Regions from separate parts of the uncultured Megamonas sp. genome, predicted to be linked through region 2. Evidence: a T-box and tRNA genes for the amino acid it is inferred to sense, from the RefSeq annotation. Region 2 holds a T-box; the other regions hold tRNA genes.
The links. The T-box of region 2 lies ahead of leuS (leucine--tRNA ligase). A T-box ahead of a tRNA ligase gene usually reads a tRNA of that ligase, here a tRNA-Leu.
Positions count from the first base shown of each region.

Region 1: it encodes a tRNA-Leu, which carries the amino acid that the T-box ahead of leuS (leucine--tRNA ligase) is inferred to sense. The anticodon was not compared.
Region 3: it encodes a tRNA-Leu, which carries the amino acid that the T-box ahead of leuS (leucine--tRNA ligase) is inferred to sense. The anticodon was not compared.

Region 1 covers NZ_CAUBSM010000013.1:22,224-27,560, reverse strand. The annotation lists gene gltA (NADPH-dependent glutamate synthase) at 1-1,315, shown strand, start outside; gene Q5I67_RS08915 (3'-5' exonuclease) at 1,441-2,007, shown strand; tRNA gene Q5I67_RS08910 (tRNA-Leu) at 2,084-2,168, shown strand; gene Q5I67_RS08905 (flavodoxin family protein) at 2,345-2,908, shown strand; gene Q5I67_RS08900 (tetratricopeptide repeat protein) at 3,005-4,543, shown strand; gene Q5I67_RS08895 (MATE family efflux transporter) at 4,540-5,337, opposite strand, start outside.
Region 2 covers NZ_CAUBSM010000007.1:42,401-47,737, reverse strand. The annotation lists gene Q5I67_RS06840 (GNAT family N-acetyltransferase) at 1-311, shown strand, start outside; gene Q5I67_RS06835 (PepSY domain-containing protein) at 345-968, shown strand; gene leuS (leucine--tRNA ligase) at 1,018-3,489, opposite strand; T-box leader at 3,543-3,733, opposite strand; gene Q5I67_RS06825 (Rrf2 family transcriptional regulator) at 3,982-4,443, shown strand; gene brnQ (branched-chain amino acid transport system II carrier protein) at 4,665-5,337, shown strand, end outside.
Region 3 covers NZ_CAUBSM010000001.1:235,342-240,678, reverse strand. The annotation lists gene rsmA (16S rRNA (adenine(1518)-N(6)/adenine(1519)-N(6))-dimethyltransferase RsmA) at 1-339, shown strand, start outside; gene Q5I67_RS01175 (exodeoxyribonuclease III) at 343-1,098, shown strand; gene Q5I67_RS01170 (hypothetical protein) at 1,143-1,670, opposite strand; tRNA gene Q5I67_RS01165 (tRNA-Leu) at 1,798-1,884, shown strand; gene Q5I67_RS01160 (hypothetical protein) at 1,952-2,785, opposite strand; gene Q5I67_RS01155 (DUF805 domain-containing protein) at 2,809-3,468, opposite strand; gene Q5I67_RS01150 (zinc ribbon domain-containing protein) at 3,713-4,000, opposite strand; gene Q5I67_RS01145 (hypothetical protein) at 4,026-4,424, opposite strand; gene Q5I67_RS01140 (zinc ribbon domain-containing protein) at 4,462-5,337, opposite strand, start outside.

The DNA of each region.
Region 1 (5,337 bases), on a different contig from region 2:
AGAATTAGCCCTAGCAGAAGCCAATCGTTGTCTTCATTGTAAGGTACCACATTGCAGAAAAGGCTGTCCTGTAGATATCGATATACCAGCTTTTATCGCTAAAATAAAAGAAAAAGATTTTGAAGGAGCAAATGCAAAAATCAAAGAAGCTAGTAGTCTGCCTGCTATTTGTGGACGCGTTTGTCCTCAAGAAAATCAATGTGAGAAATATTGTGTAATGGGAATAAAAGGCGAACCTGTAGGGATAGGTCGATTAGAAAGATTTGTAGCTGATTATTGCATGCAAAATTGTGATGAAAAAATAGAAAAGACAGTAAAAGATGATGCCCAAAAAGTAGCAATTATCGGTTCAGGTCCAGCAGGATTGGCTTGTGCTGGTGACTTAGCCAAAAAAGGCTATCAAGTGACGATCTTTGAAGCTTTACATACACCAGGTGGAGTATTATCTTATGGTATTCCTGAATTTCGTTTACCAAAAGATAAGGTTGTAAAACCAGAAATTGATAATTTACGTAAGATGGGTGTAAAAATAGAAGTAAATTCTGTAGTAGGTAAATTGTTTACAGTTGATGAACTCATGCAAGAATTTAAATTTGATGCTGTATTTATTGCTACAGGAGCAGGATTACCTCATTTTATGAATATTCCTGGTGAAAATTTAAATGGAGTATATTCTTCAAATGAATTTTTGACAAGATGTAATTTAATGAAAGCATATCGTTTTCCAGAGTATGCTACTCCTATCAATGTAGGGAAAAGAGTAGCTGTAGTAGGTGGCGGTAATGTAGCTATGGATTCAGCACGAACAGCTTTGCGTTTAGGTGCGGAAAAAGTGTATATTGTTTATCGTAGAAGTGAAAAAGAATTACCAGCAAGACGTGAAGAAGTAGAACATGCAAAACAAGAAGGCATAGAATTTAAATTATTGAATAATCCTGTAGCTATCTTAGGTGATGAAAAAGGATATGTAAAAACTATTCGCTGTATAAAAATGGAATTAGGAGAGCCAGATGCTTCAGGTCGTAGACGTCCTGTAGAAATACCTAATTCAGAATTTGATATTGATGTAGATACTGTAGTTATAGCTATTGGCCAAGGACCAAATCCATTGATACAGTCAACTACTCCAGATATGCAGACAAATAAACGAGGTAATATCGTAGCCGATGAAGAAACAGGAAAAACTACAAAAGAAGGTGTCTTTGCTGGTGGTGATATTGTAACAGGAGCTGCAACTGTTATTTTGGCTATGGGTGCAGGTAAAAAAGCTGCTAAAGCTATTGATGAATATTTGATAGAAAAACGCAATAAATAATAAATTTAAATAGATTGATTTAATAGTCAGTTGATGATGACTTTAAATCAATCTATTTTTTTTAGAAAAATTTTTTGTTATAATTTATATTCAAATATAGATTATAAAATTTTTAGAGGTAAAAAATGAGTTTAATGAATTTTACAAGTATAGATTTTGAGACAGCTAATAAAAATCGCGATAGTGCTTGTAGTGTAGCTGTAGTAGTTATTGAAAATGGAAGAATGGTGGATAGTTATAATTCACTTATAAAACCGCCAGAAATGATTTTTGAAGAAGGTAATATAAAAATACATGGCATTACTCCGCAAATGGTAGAAAATGCACCTACTTTTGCAGATATATGGAGAGATTTACGTATGTATTTAGATAATCGAATAGTTATAGCACATAATGCTTTTTTTGATATGGGCGTATTACGCAGTTGCATTTGGAAGTATAATTTAGCTAAACCACAGTTTAAAACAGCATGTACTGTTCAAATTGCTAGAAAAGTATGGCCACAATTGCCAAATCATAAATTGAATACATTGGGAGAATTTTTTCAGATACAATTTAAACATCATGATGCTCTAGATGATGCAAAGGTCTGTGCAAAAATCCCTTTAGTTGCTGGTAGAACTGTAGGTGTAAATAATATGGAGAGTTTATTAAAAAAAATAGGTTTAGAAGCAAAAATATTTAAATCATAAAAATTTATAAAAAAGTGTTGACAAAAAACATTTTATAGTGATATAATAAATCTCGCATTCGACGCGAGTGCCAAATGCGGAAGTGGCGGAATTGGCAGACGCGCTAGACTTAGGATCTAGTGTCTTTCGGCGTGCAGGTTCAAGTCCTGTCTTCCGCACCATTTGAGATTATAGGCTTTACAGATTTTCTGTAAAGCCTTTTTTGTTTTTTAGATAAGTTATAGAATTATATTAATTTAATAAATAAAATTGTAACTTAGAGGTATTATTGATTATTTTTGATTATAAGCATATAATTTAGATAGGATTTATTTCTAATAAGAGAGGTTGAATTTCAATGAAAGTTTTATTATTAAATGGCAGTAGACGTGAAAAAGGTTGTACATATACAGCTCTTAGCGAAGTAGCACAGACTTTAGAAAAACAAGGTATTCAGACAGAAATAATTCATGCAGTGCCAGAAACAGAAAATGTGAAAGCAGTTGCTGAAAAAGTAAAAACTGCAGATGGATTAGTAGTGGGTTCTCCTGTTTATTGGGCATCTCCATCTGGTGAAATTATTTCATTTATGGATAAACTTTCTAGTTTAGCAGGTAAAGATTTGTTACACAAACCAGCAGCAGCAGTTGCTTCCGCTAGACGTGCTGGTACAACAGCAACTTTAGATGTACTTTTCAAATATTTTACTTATCATCAAATGCCAATTGTTTCTGCAAATTATTGGACTATGGTACATGGAAATACACCAGAAGAAGTGAAAAAAGATGAAGAAGGTATGCAAATTATGCGTGTTTTAGGCAATAATATGGCATGGCTTTTAAAATGTATTGAAGCTGGTAAAAATGCTGGTGTACAAATTCCAGAAACAGAAGCTAAAATAATGACAAATTTCATTCGTTAAAATAAAGTAAACAGAGTTATAACGATTTTTTATTTCGTTATAACTCTTTTTTTGTGGTAAAATATAAATATAGTAGCCAATAAAGAAGGTGGAAATATGGAGAGAAAATCATTATTGACTAAAGAAGATATTGATATTTTAGAGTCATGGGCTGATGGATACTTTTACAAGATTTTTTATTATTTAGAAGATTTTGTTAAAAAAGGTGTAAAACAAAAATTATTTACGTTAGACGAAGCTAGAGAAGATTTAGACATTGCACTATGGTATGCGTATGCGGGAAATAATATTGATATATACGAATATTATTATAAAGTGATTAATTGGATGCCTTATTCAGAAAAAAATGCTCAAGGTTCAGGTGCTTGGTATTATCGTTATTCAGTAGCTTTGATTTATTGTAGTGACTTAGAAAAAGCTTATGTATATGCAAAAAAAGGTGTACAAGAAGAGGAAGATTATCCATGGGGTTGGCTGAATTTAGCTAAATTGCAATATCATTTTGGACAAAAAGAAGAAGCAAAACTTTCGATAAAAAAAGGCTTAGCTTTAGTACCAGATGATTATGAATTTAATGTCTTACGAAAAGAAATTGAAGAAAATTGTAGTTTAGAAAAAATGATGTGTCACTACATAAAGCCAGAAGATGATAAGATTTTTCATGATAATAAGATGAATAAACAGCATTTAAAAGAAAAAATGCAGGCTGTAGATGGTGTGATATGTTATGAAAATTCTTTGCAAGAAATAAAAAATTTTTTAAATGGTTTTGATTGGCAGGAAGACAAGCCTTATTGTAGTTGTTTTGTGAATATAGAAAGTAACATCGTAAAAATAATTTTTATGATGAATAGAGCGATGCTATCAAAGATTGATTTTGATTGGTTAAGAAAAGAGTATACAGACATTAAAAATAATTTATTGACTTGTAGTAAATATAATATAGTTTATGATTTACGGGAAATAGAGATAAGTAGAGATTATGAAGTAAAATTATCATATTATAATGATGAAAAAAATCTATCATTAGTTGATTATAAAATAAGTGTAGACGATAAGAAAAATTATAGTGAGATTAAATTAAAAAATGTGCGAACTGATGAGCAAGTGGAAAAACTTGCTTTGACTTTGTATAAGAAGGATCAAGATTTTTCTTATGTAGAATGTTGGTTTGAAGATAATAGAATAATTAAACATTTTGGTTTAGTTGGTGATAAAGGTAATATAAAAAAATATGAAAATTGTTCAGTTGATGATTATAAGTTATATTTAGATATTTTCGTTGGACGATATGAAAAATTGGGATATATATCATGGCGAGAATATGCCAAAAAAACATTATTGATAAAGGTAATTGTAGAAAATGAGAAAGAAAGTATATTAGAACAGGAAAATGTAGCACCGATATATTTTCTTTATGAGATGGTACAAAAGTCTTTAGAAATAAATGTAGTAGGATTTTTATATGATTGGGGCTATAAGCAAACTGAGCAAAAAAATATATATGAAGTAGATTTTTATTTTGATACGGTAGATAAAGATATAGCAGTTAATTTAATAAAACATGTAATTGAAGTATTTACTATGAATGCAAAATCAAAAGTAAAAAATGTTATAGAATTAACAGATGATTAAAATTTAGAGTGTTTAATTTTTTGTTTGTAGTAAATAATACCAAAGATATCTGCTAATGCCCAACCAATGGGAATAGACCACCAGATGCCAATAACGCCAATGGAAGGTATACTAGCTAAATAATAAGCAAGACCTACACGAGTGCCAAGAGAAATAATAGTTAAAATCACAGACATGCTAGGAAAGTTAATAGCACGATAAAAGCCATATAATAGGAATAATATGCCGATGCCAAAATAAAAACTGCCTTCTATGCGGAGATAGTCCATACCGATATTGATGATTTCGGTTTCAGAACTATCAATGAAAATTGTCATCAGAGGACGAGCAAAGATAAAAACACCGATAGAGATGACTAAACAAAATAAAAATGATATTTTTATAGCTGATTTAATACCTTGTTGAATTCTATCTATTTTTTTAGCTCCATAATTTTGACCGATGAAAGTAGAAAATGCATTGCCAAAATCTTGTGCAGGCATATAGGCAAGAGAGTCTATTTTCACAGCTACAGTAAAAGCAGCCATGACAGTAGCACCAAAACTATTTACAAGATTTTGCACGAGTAAAATGCCAAAATTCATGACAGATTGTTGAGTAGAAGTTAACAATGAAGAGTTGGATATATCTTTTATCATAGCTAAATCAAATTTACAATGTTCTTTTTGTGGAATGAGCTCAGGGCATTTTTTGAGAGTATAGATTGTTATGCCTAAAGCACAAAGTCCTTGAGCTATTATTGTACCGAGGGCAGAACCTGCTACGCCCATATGGAAATTGACAACTAAAATGAT
Region 2 (5,337 bases):
ATTTAATTATTTGGAATGGAGCAAAAGCTATAGCAAATGCAAGATTATATCGAGATGATAAGCAGGAAAATTCATATATAATAGGCAGATTAGCTGTGCTTAAATCATATCGCAATTGTCATATAGGCAGTGAATTAATGCGTTTATTAGAAGAAAAGGTGAAAACTTTATCAGGTAAAAAAATCAGCTTATCGGCACAGTGCAGAGCAAGAGCTTTTTATGAAAAACTAGGTTATAAAGCTAGTGGTGAGATTTATTTAGATGAATATTGTCCACATGTACATATGGAAAAATTAATAAATGATAAATAAAATATTAAAAAAATAAAGGAAGGATATGATTTTGTGAGAATTATAGGAATTATAATTATCATAGTAGTATTAGGATTTTTTGGTGGATATGGAATAATGCACTCTCAACTAGATAATAGTATCGGTTCTAAAGAAGCAAAAAATATTATTCCTATGGATAATAAAACGGAACAACAATTACAAGAGTCACCAAATAATTTAAAAGTTGAAAAATCAGGTACGATTTCTAAAGAACAAGCTGAAACTATTGTTTTAGATAATGCTGATATACAGGCAAAGGATATCAGTAAATTAAAGACTAAAATAGAGAATTATTATGGTAAAGATATTTATGATATTGAATTTTATGCTGATAATAAAAAATATGATTATAATGTAGATATGTATGGCGGAGAAATTCTAGCTATGGATTATGAGATTGATAAAAAATATTATGCCAAATTAAAGGGCAAATCCATAGATGAAGAAGAAGCGAAAGCATTAGTAGTAGCTCAAATACCAAATGTGGATGCTCAAAGTATTAGATTGAATTTAGAACATGACGATGATTATTTACAATATGAAGGTATGGTACAAGTAGATGGTATTTTATACGAATTTACGATAGATAAAAATACAGGAACTTTTGTAGAATGGAAATGGAAGAAAAATAAATAAAAATAAGCTATAGCAATTTCTGCTATAGCTTATTTTTTATGAGTTAATATTAACCTTTAACAACGATATTAACAAGTTTTTTAGGAACGCTGATTACTTTAACGATAGTTTTACCTTCAATTAAGCCTTTGATTTTTTCATCAGCAAGAGCGATTTCTTGTTGTTTTTCGCGAGTTGCAGAAGAAGAAACCATTATTTTGCTACGTAATTTACCATTGATTTGAACAACAACTTCAACTTCATCAGCAATAGTAGCTTTAGGATCAAATGTTGGCCATGTAGTATGATGTACACTGCCTTCTTGACCGATTTGTTGCCAGAGTTCTTCAGTAACATGTGGAGCAAATGGTGCTAAGAGTTTAATTAAGTTAACAACTACTTCACGAGCAAGACCTGCATTTAAGTTGCCATCTTTGAATGTGTAGAAAGCATTTACAAGTTCCATGATGGAGCTAATTGCAGTATTGAATGTACCGCGAGTACCGATATCTTCAGTTACTTTTTCAATAGTAACATTTAAAATACGGAATAATTCTTTTTCTTCTTTAGTGAGTGCAGTTACATCAAAAGCAGGATTTTCTTTGATTTTATCAGCATAAGAAAGAACAATTCTCCATACACGCTGAATGAAACGCCAAGCACCTTCAACACCTTGGTCACTCCATTCAAGGTCACGTTCTGGTGGTGCAGCAAATAAGATGAAGAGACGAGCTGTATCAGCACCATATTTTTTGATGATTTCTTCAGGAGATACTACGTTTCCTTTAGATTTGCTCATTTTGGAACCATCTTTGATAACCATACCTTGAGTTAAAAGATTTGTAAATGGTTCGTCGAATTCTACAAGACCTGCATCTTTTAATACTTTGGTGAAGAAACGGGAATATAATAAGTGTAAGATAGCATGTTCAATACCACCGATATATTGGTCAACAGGGAGCCAATAATTGATAGCATCTTTGCTAAATGGAGCTTTATCATTATGTGGATCAGAATAACGCATATAATACCAGGAAGAACAGATGAATGTATCCATAGTATCTGTTTCGCGTTTTGCAGGAGCACCGCATTTTGGACATGTGCAATTTACGAAATCTTCAGCTTGAGCAAGTGGAGAAGTGGCACCAGTTTCGAATTTTACATCTTTTGGTAATTTTACAGGTAATTGTTCTTCAGGAACGAGTACTTCACCGCAATGAGGGCAGTAAATAATAGGAATTGGAGCACCCCAATAGCGTTGACGGGAGATGAGCCAATCACGTAAACGATAATTTACACGACGTTTGCCGAGATTGTTTTCTTCGAGCCAATCAATCATAGCAGTGATAGCTTTACGGTTGTTCATACCTGTAAATTGACCAGATTCGATGAGTTCGCCATCTTCAACGTAAGCATTTTCCATAGTTTCAAGAGTTAAATTATGTTCTTTATTTTGAATAACAATTTTCATTGGTAAATTGTATTTTTTAGCGAACATAAAGTCACGTTCATCATGAGTTGGAACACCCATGACAGCACCAGTACCATATTCAAAGAGTACATAGTTTGTTACCCATACAGGAACTTTTTCACCGTTAAATGGATTGATAGCATAAACACCAGTGAACATACCTTTTTTCTCAGATTCACTAGAAGTACGTTCGATTTCATTCATGTTATGAACTTCTTCGATGAATTTTAAGATTTCTTGTTCATTTTCTTTACCTTTGATGAATTTTTTTACAAGTGGATGTTCTGCTGCAAGTACAACGTAAGATACACCAAATACAGTATCTGGGCGAGTTGTATAAACAGGAATTTTTTCATTATATTCAGGTACATCAAAGCTAAATTCAGCACCTTCACTACGACCAATCCAGTTATCCTGCATGATTTTTACGCGGTTTGGCCAGCCTTTGAGTTTATCGAGGTCCTTTAATAAAACATCAGCATAATCTGTAATTTTTAAGAACCATTGTTCGAGGTCTTTTTTCACTACAGTATTATCACAACGCCAACATTTGCCATCAATAACTTGTTCATTAGCAAGTACTGTGTGACAAGTTTCACACCAGTTAGCAGAAGCTTTTTTCTTATAAGCTAAACCTTTTTTATAGAATAATTCAAAGAGCCATTGAGTCCATTTGTAATAATCTTCATGACAAGTAGCGACTTTTCTATCCCAGTCATAAGAAAGGCCCATTTCTTTTTGTTGACGAGTCATATTTGCCATATTGTCTTCTGTCCAATCAGAAGGACTGATGCCATGTTTGATAGCAGCATTTTCTGCAGGCATACCAAATGCGTCAAAGCCCATTGGATGAAGAACGTTGAAACCATTCATAGTTTTATAACGAGCAATAACATCACCGATAGAGTAATTGCGAACATGTCCCATATGTAAATTACCAGATGGGTAAGGGAACATTTCAAGTACATAATATTTTGGTTTGTTAGGGTCCATATTAATCTGGTAAGCTTTAGTTTCGTCCCAGATTTTTTGCCATTTTTTTTCAATGGATTGAGGACAATATTTTTCCATAAAATTAACACTCCTATACTGTTTTTGGACATTAAAAAAGTCCCTGGCAAAATGCCAGGGACGAATTATCGCGGTACCACCCTGATTGATAACAAAAAGTTATCCTCTTTAAAATCTTAACGGGATCAGCGGTGCTTTAGCACTCCTCCACAGCGAGTTCAACTACAAGATTATAGGCTCACATCAACCGCCTACTTTCTGAAATCTCTTTAAATAGTTTACTACTCTGTATCATTGGATTTGAACTTGATATAAACAAATATCATTATACTTAGCTACTATATTAAAGTCAAGTAATATTGTTACATTGTTAATTTTTAGCTAATTGAAGGTGAATTCTATTTAAATAAAAAAATACATAGTCTCATAATTTAATACCTAATATTTTATAGGTGAATGGAAAAATAAATTGGTTAAAAAATTGAAAATAAAGCATAAATTAAAATTGATTTCCTACTAAAACAATAGTAAAATAATTATGAGGTGATTTTGATGAAGGTATCGACAAAAGGACGATATGCCTTGCGAACAATGATTGATTTGACTGTTAATGAGACAGGTAATCCTATACCATTAAAAGATATTGCCAATAGACAAAATATAAGTTTAAAGTATATGGAACAAATAATTTCATTATTAATAAAAGCTAAATTAGTAAAAAGTGTACGTGGAAATAATGGTGGATATTTATTAGCTAAACCAAGCATGCAATATACAGCAGGTGATATCTTGCGTGCTGCTGAAGGTGATATGGCTCCGATTGCTTGTATCGAAAATGATCATAGTAAATGTAAACGAGCTGATTATTGTAGTGTATTGCCATTTTGGTTAGGTTTAAATAAAGTAATTAATGGATATTTAGATAGTGTTACTTTATCTGAATTGGCACGTCAAGCAAAAGAAACGAATAAATTATTTAGTTGTAAACAACATGAAGAAAAAGCTAAAAATTAAATTTAAAATAAAAAAATAATCCTTGGCAAGAGCTAAGGATTATTTTTATAAGATTGAATAATAATAAAATAAATAAATTTTGCATAAAATAGATTAGATTTTATTTACTAAAAAAATATACAAATTTACATTTTTTATGTTGTATATATTGTATTTTGCCTATATAATATAAAAATATGACTGTAATCGTAACACATTAAATTAAAAGAAAGGATTTTATTATGCAGGTTAGAGTTAGTGACGTAGTAGTAACGGGATTTGCATTATTCGCAATGTTTTTTGGTGCGGGAAATGTAATTTTCCCCCCATACCTGGGAATGACTTCTGGTACGGAGTGGTTGTCAGGATTTTTATGTTTTATTTTTATTGATGTATTTTTATCTTGTATCGGTATATTTACTATAGTTTATGGTGGCGGTGGCATTAAAGCCTTAGAAAGTGTCGTAGGAAAAGTTCCGGGAATGATTTTAAACGTAGCGGCTGTATTATGTACAGGGGTGTTGATTGCACCACCTAGAACGGCAGCAACAACTTTTGAAATGAGTATTGCACCATTTACAGATAAGATTTCATTATTTATGTTTTCAATTGTGTTCTTTGCTATTGTATTCGCGTTTACTATTCGCCCTACGCGATTTGTAGATATTATTGGTAAGTTTTTAACACCAGTGCTTATTATTTGCACATTTATTTTAATCATCATAGGTATAATCAGTCCTATAGGTGATATAGCAGCACCAGTATCACAGACAGTAGCGGAAGATGGTATAATTGCAGGATATCAAACTATGGATATTTTAGTTGTATCAGGTTTTGGTCTTGTAATGCTCAATACTTTGCGTTTAAAAGGTTATGTAGATCGTAAATCGCAAATAAAGGCAATTATCGGCGTTT
Region 3 (5,337 bases), on a different contig from region 2:
TATTATACAGTGCCTGAAATCGCTTTATATGTACCACCACGTTCTTTTATGCCACCTCCAGAAGTGGATTCTGTAGTGGTGAATTGTAAAGTCAGACAGACTCCGGCTGTAGAGCTTATTGATGAAAAGATGTTCTTTAGAGTAGTAAAAGCAGCTTTTGGTCAACGCCGTAAGACTTTAAATAATGCTCTAAAATCCATGGGTGTAGATAAAAATATCATTGGTGATGTATTAGATAAAGCTGGAATAGAAGCAACTCGTCGTGGAGAAACTTTGACTATGGAAGAGTTTGGAGCTATTGCTAATATTTTGGCACAAATGGCAAAACAGGAGGCATGATTTATGAAATTTGTTTCTTGGAATGTAAATGGTCTTCGTGCTTGTATGAATAAAGGTTTTATGGAGACTTTTCAAACTTTAGATGCAGATATTTTTTGTTTACAAGAAACAAAAATGCAACCTCATCAATTAGAATTAGATTTACCTGGATATAAGCAGTATTGGAATAGTGCAGAAAAAAAGGGTTATTCAGGTACAGCTATTTTTACTAAAGTAGAGCCGTTAAATGTAAGCTATGGCTTAGGTATAGAAGAACATGACCACGAAGGTCGTGTAATCACTTTAGAATTTGATAAATTCTTTATGGTTTGCGTATATACACCAAATTCTAAGCGAGAATTGGAACGCCTAAACTATCGCATGGAGTGGGAAGATGCTTTTCGCAATTATTTAGTTGAATTAAATAAGCAAAAACCTGTCGTGATGTGTGGAGATTTAAATGTTGCTCATAAAGAGATTGATTTAAAAAATCCTAAGACAAATCGCCGTAGTGCAGGTTTTACAGATGAAGAACGCAGTAAAATGACTGAATTATTACAAGCAGGTTTTGTTGATACTTTCCGCTATCTTTATCCGGATAAAACAAGCATTTATTCATGGTGGTCATATATGCGAAAAGCCCGTGAAAATAATGCTGGATGGAGAATTGATTATTTTATTGTATCTAAAGATATTGAAGCAAATATAAAAGAAGCTGGCATTCACAATGAATTTTTTGGCAGTGACCATTGTCCAGTTAGTTTGGAATTAGATATTTAAATAAAACGGCAATAGACTTTATTTCATGAGCCTATTGCCATTTTTTATTCTTTAAAACTGTATTCGATTATGCTACCAGATGGACAAGAAACTTCTTTTCCTTTAAATAATAGTCCTGAAAAAGGAACGATAATACTACTTGCGATATTAGCATAATTTTTGCCACCTTTTAATTTTAAATCGCAAGGAAATTCTAAAATACTGCCATCAGCTAAGGTGATCTTATTTAATTTTATGCGGATAATGGCACTTTCACCAAGTAATCTACTGCCATGAATTTTAGTAATCATACCTTGTAGTTTTGTATCTTTAGGCAAAATGATTTCGTTGTTAACAACTAAATCTTGGTGAAGACGGAAGTTAATTAAATCGTATTTATGATTAGTTTTACTGTCTAAATTATCTATATTTATTATTTGCATGGTAGTTTTTTCTGGTAAATGTAAATAAGTAGTAGTATTCGTTGTGGTATTTTGGGTATTTGCATTATTTTGAGCATAACTTATGGAAGGTAAGTAAATAATACAAGATAGAAAAATTATTAAAGTGAAAAAAATGGATTTTAAAGACATAAAAAATTCCTTTCATATTAAAATATATCAATATTATAATAGATATATTTAATTAAGTTAAGTCGATAATTTATATTGACAGTATATTTATAGAATGATATAATATTAATGTTGTTTAACACAGCATGCCGAAGTGGCGGAATTGGCAGACGCACTTGACTCAAAATCAAGCGTAGTCCCCTACGTGCCGGTTCGAGTCCGGCCTTCGGCACCACTAGTAAAATCAAGGCTTTACGGGTTTTCCGTAAAGCCTTTTTTGTCGTTTAGAATAAAAATTTATATTATTTAATATTTTTTTGCCCACATTTAGCACAAAACAAATCATTATTTATTTGACCACAATTAGGACATATCCATTCGTTATTTGTTGTAGATAAAATATTGTTTTTGATAAAATTATATTGCAAAGCTACTATTGCATTAGAATTAGGATTGAATTTTACGTGTTTACTTAGATAAATAATATCATTTGAAGAATTAGTTTTATCTTTACAAAGTGTAAGTATATTACTTATATAATCTGAAGTATATTTATTTAAATCATATTTTTCTGGCTGAAAATTTAATTCTTTTATTGGTTCAAATATATAACAATAATCTTCTGAGTTTTCATTTTTAAAAACTATATGTTTATAAGATACACTTGAAATATTTTCTTTTTTAGTATCTTCTTTAAAAAATTCAAAGTATGTGCCATTTACTCCATTTTGATTATAATTATTTGTATCATAAAATATTATGGCTTCAGCTTCTACTCCTTTATCATCTGGCATATAATATATGATTTGTTTTAGATATTGATCATTTTTTTCTAAACTTTCAAGAAGTTTTTTCTTATCGTCTTTTGATAAGAAAAAATATAATCCAATGATGGCGATTAGTATAAACCAAAATATTTCCGAACTTAATATTTTAAAAATGCCATGTACTAAAAATAAGCTTATGCCAAAGCATACGATTAATACAGTTAATAAATTGGAAAAGTGTGCTTGGGCACGCCCTTCGATGCCACCGGTGGTTACCATAGTGTATCTTCTGTTCCACCAAGCATAAACTGCTATGGTAAGAACGATTGTTAAGATAAATATAAATATTAATTCTATTTTTTCTCCCATAAAAGAAAATCCTTTCTTGATTTTTATTTATTTTTATCAGTTATTCCTAATGGATCAGCTCCATATTGATTTTTTCCTTGTGTGCCTTTTTTTAATAATAGATATAAAAAGATACCTAAATATACAATTAAAATAAAATATGTTTTAAATATACTAGTCATTGAATTTGTGTTGGTCATTGAATCGCCAAAAATAATATATAAGGCATCTACACCGGCTAACCAATATGCCCAAGATAAATCTTTAGTGTTTAAATCTTTAAGTCGTCTAACAGTTAGAAAATATTCTGGAATTAAAAAGCAAAGTGACACTATGGTGATAAAAACATCTTCACCTGTTGAGGTATTTCCAAAATCATCAGCCATAATAATAACAAGTCCGATTATGATTATAAATCTTATGATAGATACTAATAGCATACGTTTAAAGTAACGCCATCTATTTAAACGACCATCTTTTTTGAAAAACATATTTGCAAAGGTTTTGTCTGTGATATAAATATCATCATTATTTAAATTATTTGTATTTAGTATTTTTTCTGCAGAAGTTTCTTGATGAATATTATTTTCTGTTTGAACTACAGTATTATTAGCATCATTTTCTGGGATTTTATATCCGCAAGAACCACAAAAAATTGCATCATCATTTAATTTTGTTCCGCATTTTGGACAAAATTTTGCCATGATTTTCATCTCCCTTAAAAATATTAATTCTATCAAATTTACCATAACGCATTTAATATAAAAATACCATTCTTATAAGGGCTGATATTGACACTATAAGTACATTTTTATACAAAAAATAAAAAGAGATAAATTACCTCTTTTTTTGAATAATTAATAAGAAATGTCATATTATGATTTGGTTATGAATGTAAAAATAAGTTATTTTAGTTTTTTATTAATATAATAATTTAAGCTATTATCATTATTTTGATGATGGTATGGTTTTTGATGTTAAAGCTGTTCCACATTTTAAACAAAATTTATCTTCTGGAGAGACTTCTAAACCACAATTAGGGCATTTTAAGGGAATATTTATATTATTATTGTTAATATCACTATTTTTTATTTCTTTTGTATTAGTTTTATTATAAAAATAATAAATAGCATAGCCGATAAGACCTATTATAAATAGAATAACAATAATATCGGTATAAGGAGCTAAAATAACTTTTAATTCATGTTTAAATAATGATTTTAATACACTTTCCATTGTTTACACCTACAGTATTTATATTTTATTTTGCTCTATATTGATGTAGTATTTTTTGCATGATATCTAATCCATCTAAAACAGTTGTAGGATTGCCATTTATATCTAAATACGCTAGTTCAAAACTATTATCTTTATATAATTTAAATTGAGCAGTTAATTTTGCGGGTTTATTGTTCCAGTTGCAATCACCAGTAAATTCAACAATACGATCATTTTTATCGGAAACGAAAGATTTCCATTTGCCATTTTTAAAGAACTGATCAAAAGCTTTACCTACAGGAACATTAGGAGCCATATACATTGTTCCATTTTTTACAGATTGTACGTATTTATCATCACCGCAACCAGCAATTAATATACTCATTAAAGATAATGTTATTATTAGTAATATTAATTTGGGAGATTTAAAATGTTTATTCATATGAAAACTCCTTTAAAAATATTTTAATTAAATTTATTTACCATAAATCATCAAATAAATTGCTGAAAGTATCTGAAATACTAGAATCATCACCATTATTATCTGAAGAAATATCTTCATCAGTTGAAGGTTCTATTTCCTGTGCTGCAGTGGAGTCGGAGTTATTATCTAAATTGTCGACATGATTTGTACCATCATCGCTTATATCAGCTGGTGTTATTTGTTCACTAGCTGTGCTTAATGGGTCAACTACATTAGTAACAAATTCTTCTGGTGTTTGAATATAATCGTCACTAGAATCTATTGTTGGGCTGATTGTATTAGCAGGATCTGGTGTGTTGATATTTGTATCTGTATGAGGTGCAGCACTAGCTGTAGAGGCAGAGTGGAGCATAGAACTAGCCATAGCACCGACAGCGGCAGCTGCGGCATATTTCCCAACATTTTTTAATGTGCTGTTATTATCATTGTTTTGATTGGCTTGATTATTTGGACTAAAAGCAAATTGTTGATTGCCATGATTATTTGGATTTTGAGGGAAAAATGATGCTTGAGAAGAAAAATTATTAGTAGAAGTAGAAAATGAAGGATTATTTTGTAGGGGAGCACTTTGTTTTAATATATCCATAGCTTGATATAAGTAAGCCATAGCCATATAAAATTTAGCATTTTGATTGCCGAGTAAAGACGATTTTTGAAAGTGATTGATTGCTTTAATATAGTTATGTTGAGGATTGTTTATATCCATATATTGTTGACCTAGAGTAAATTCTTGTGAAGCCATTTGTAAATTATTAGTGTTTACATTGTTGATTTGTTGAGGTTGGGTGTTATTAGTAGATGGTTGTTGATTTTGTGTATTGTAATTAGGTTTTTGAGAAATTGTATTTTGTTGAGATGGTTGAGGTATTTG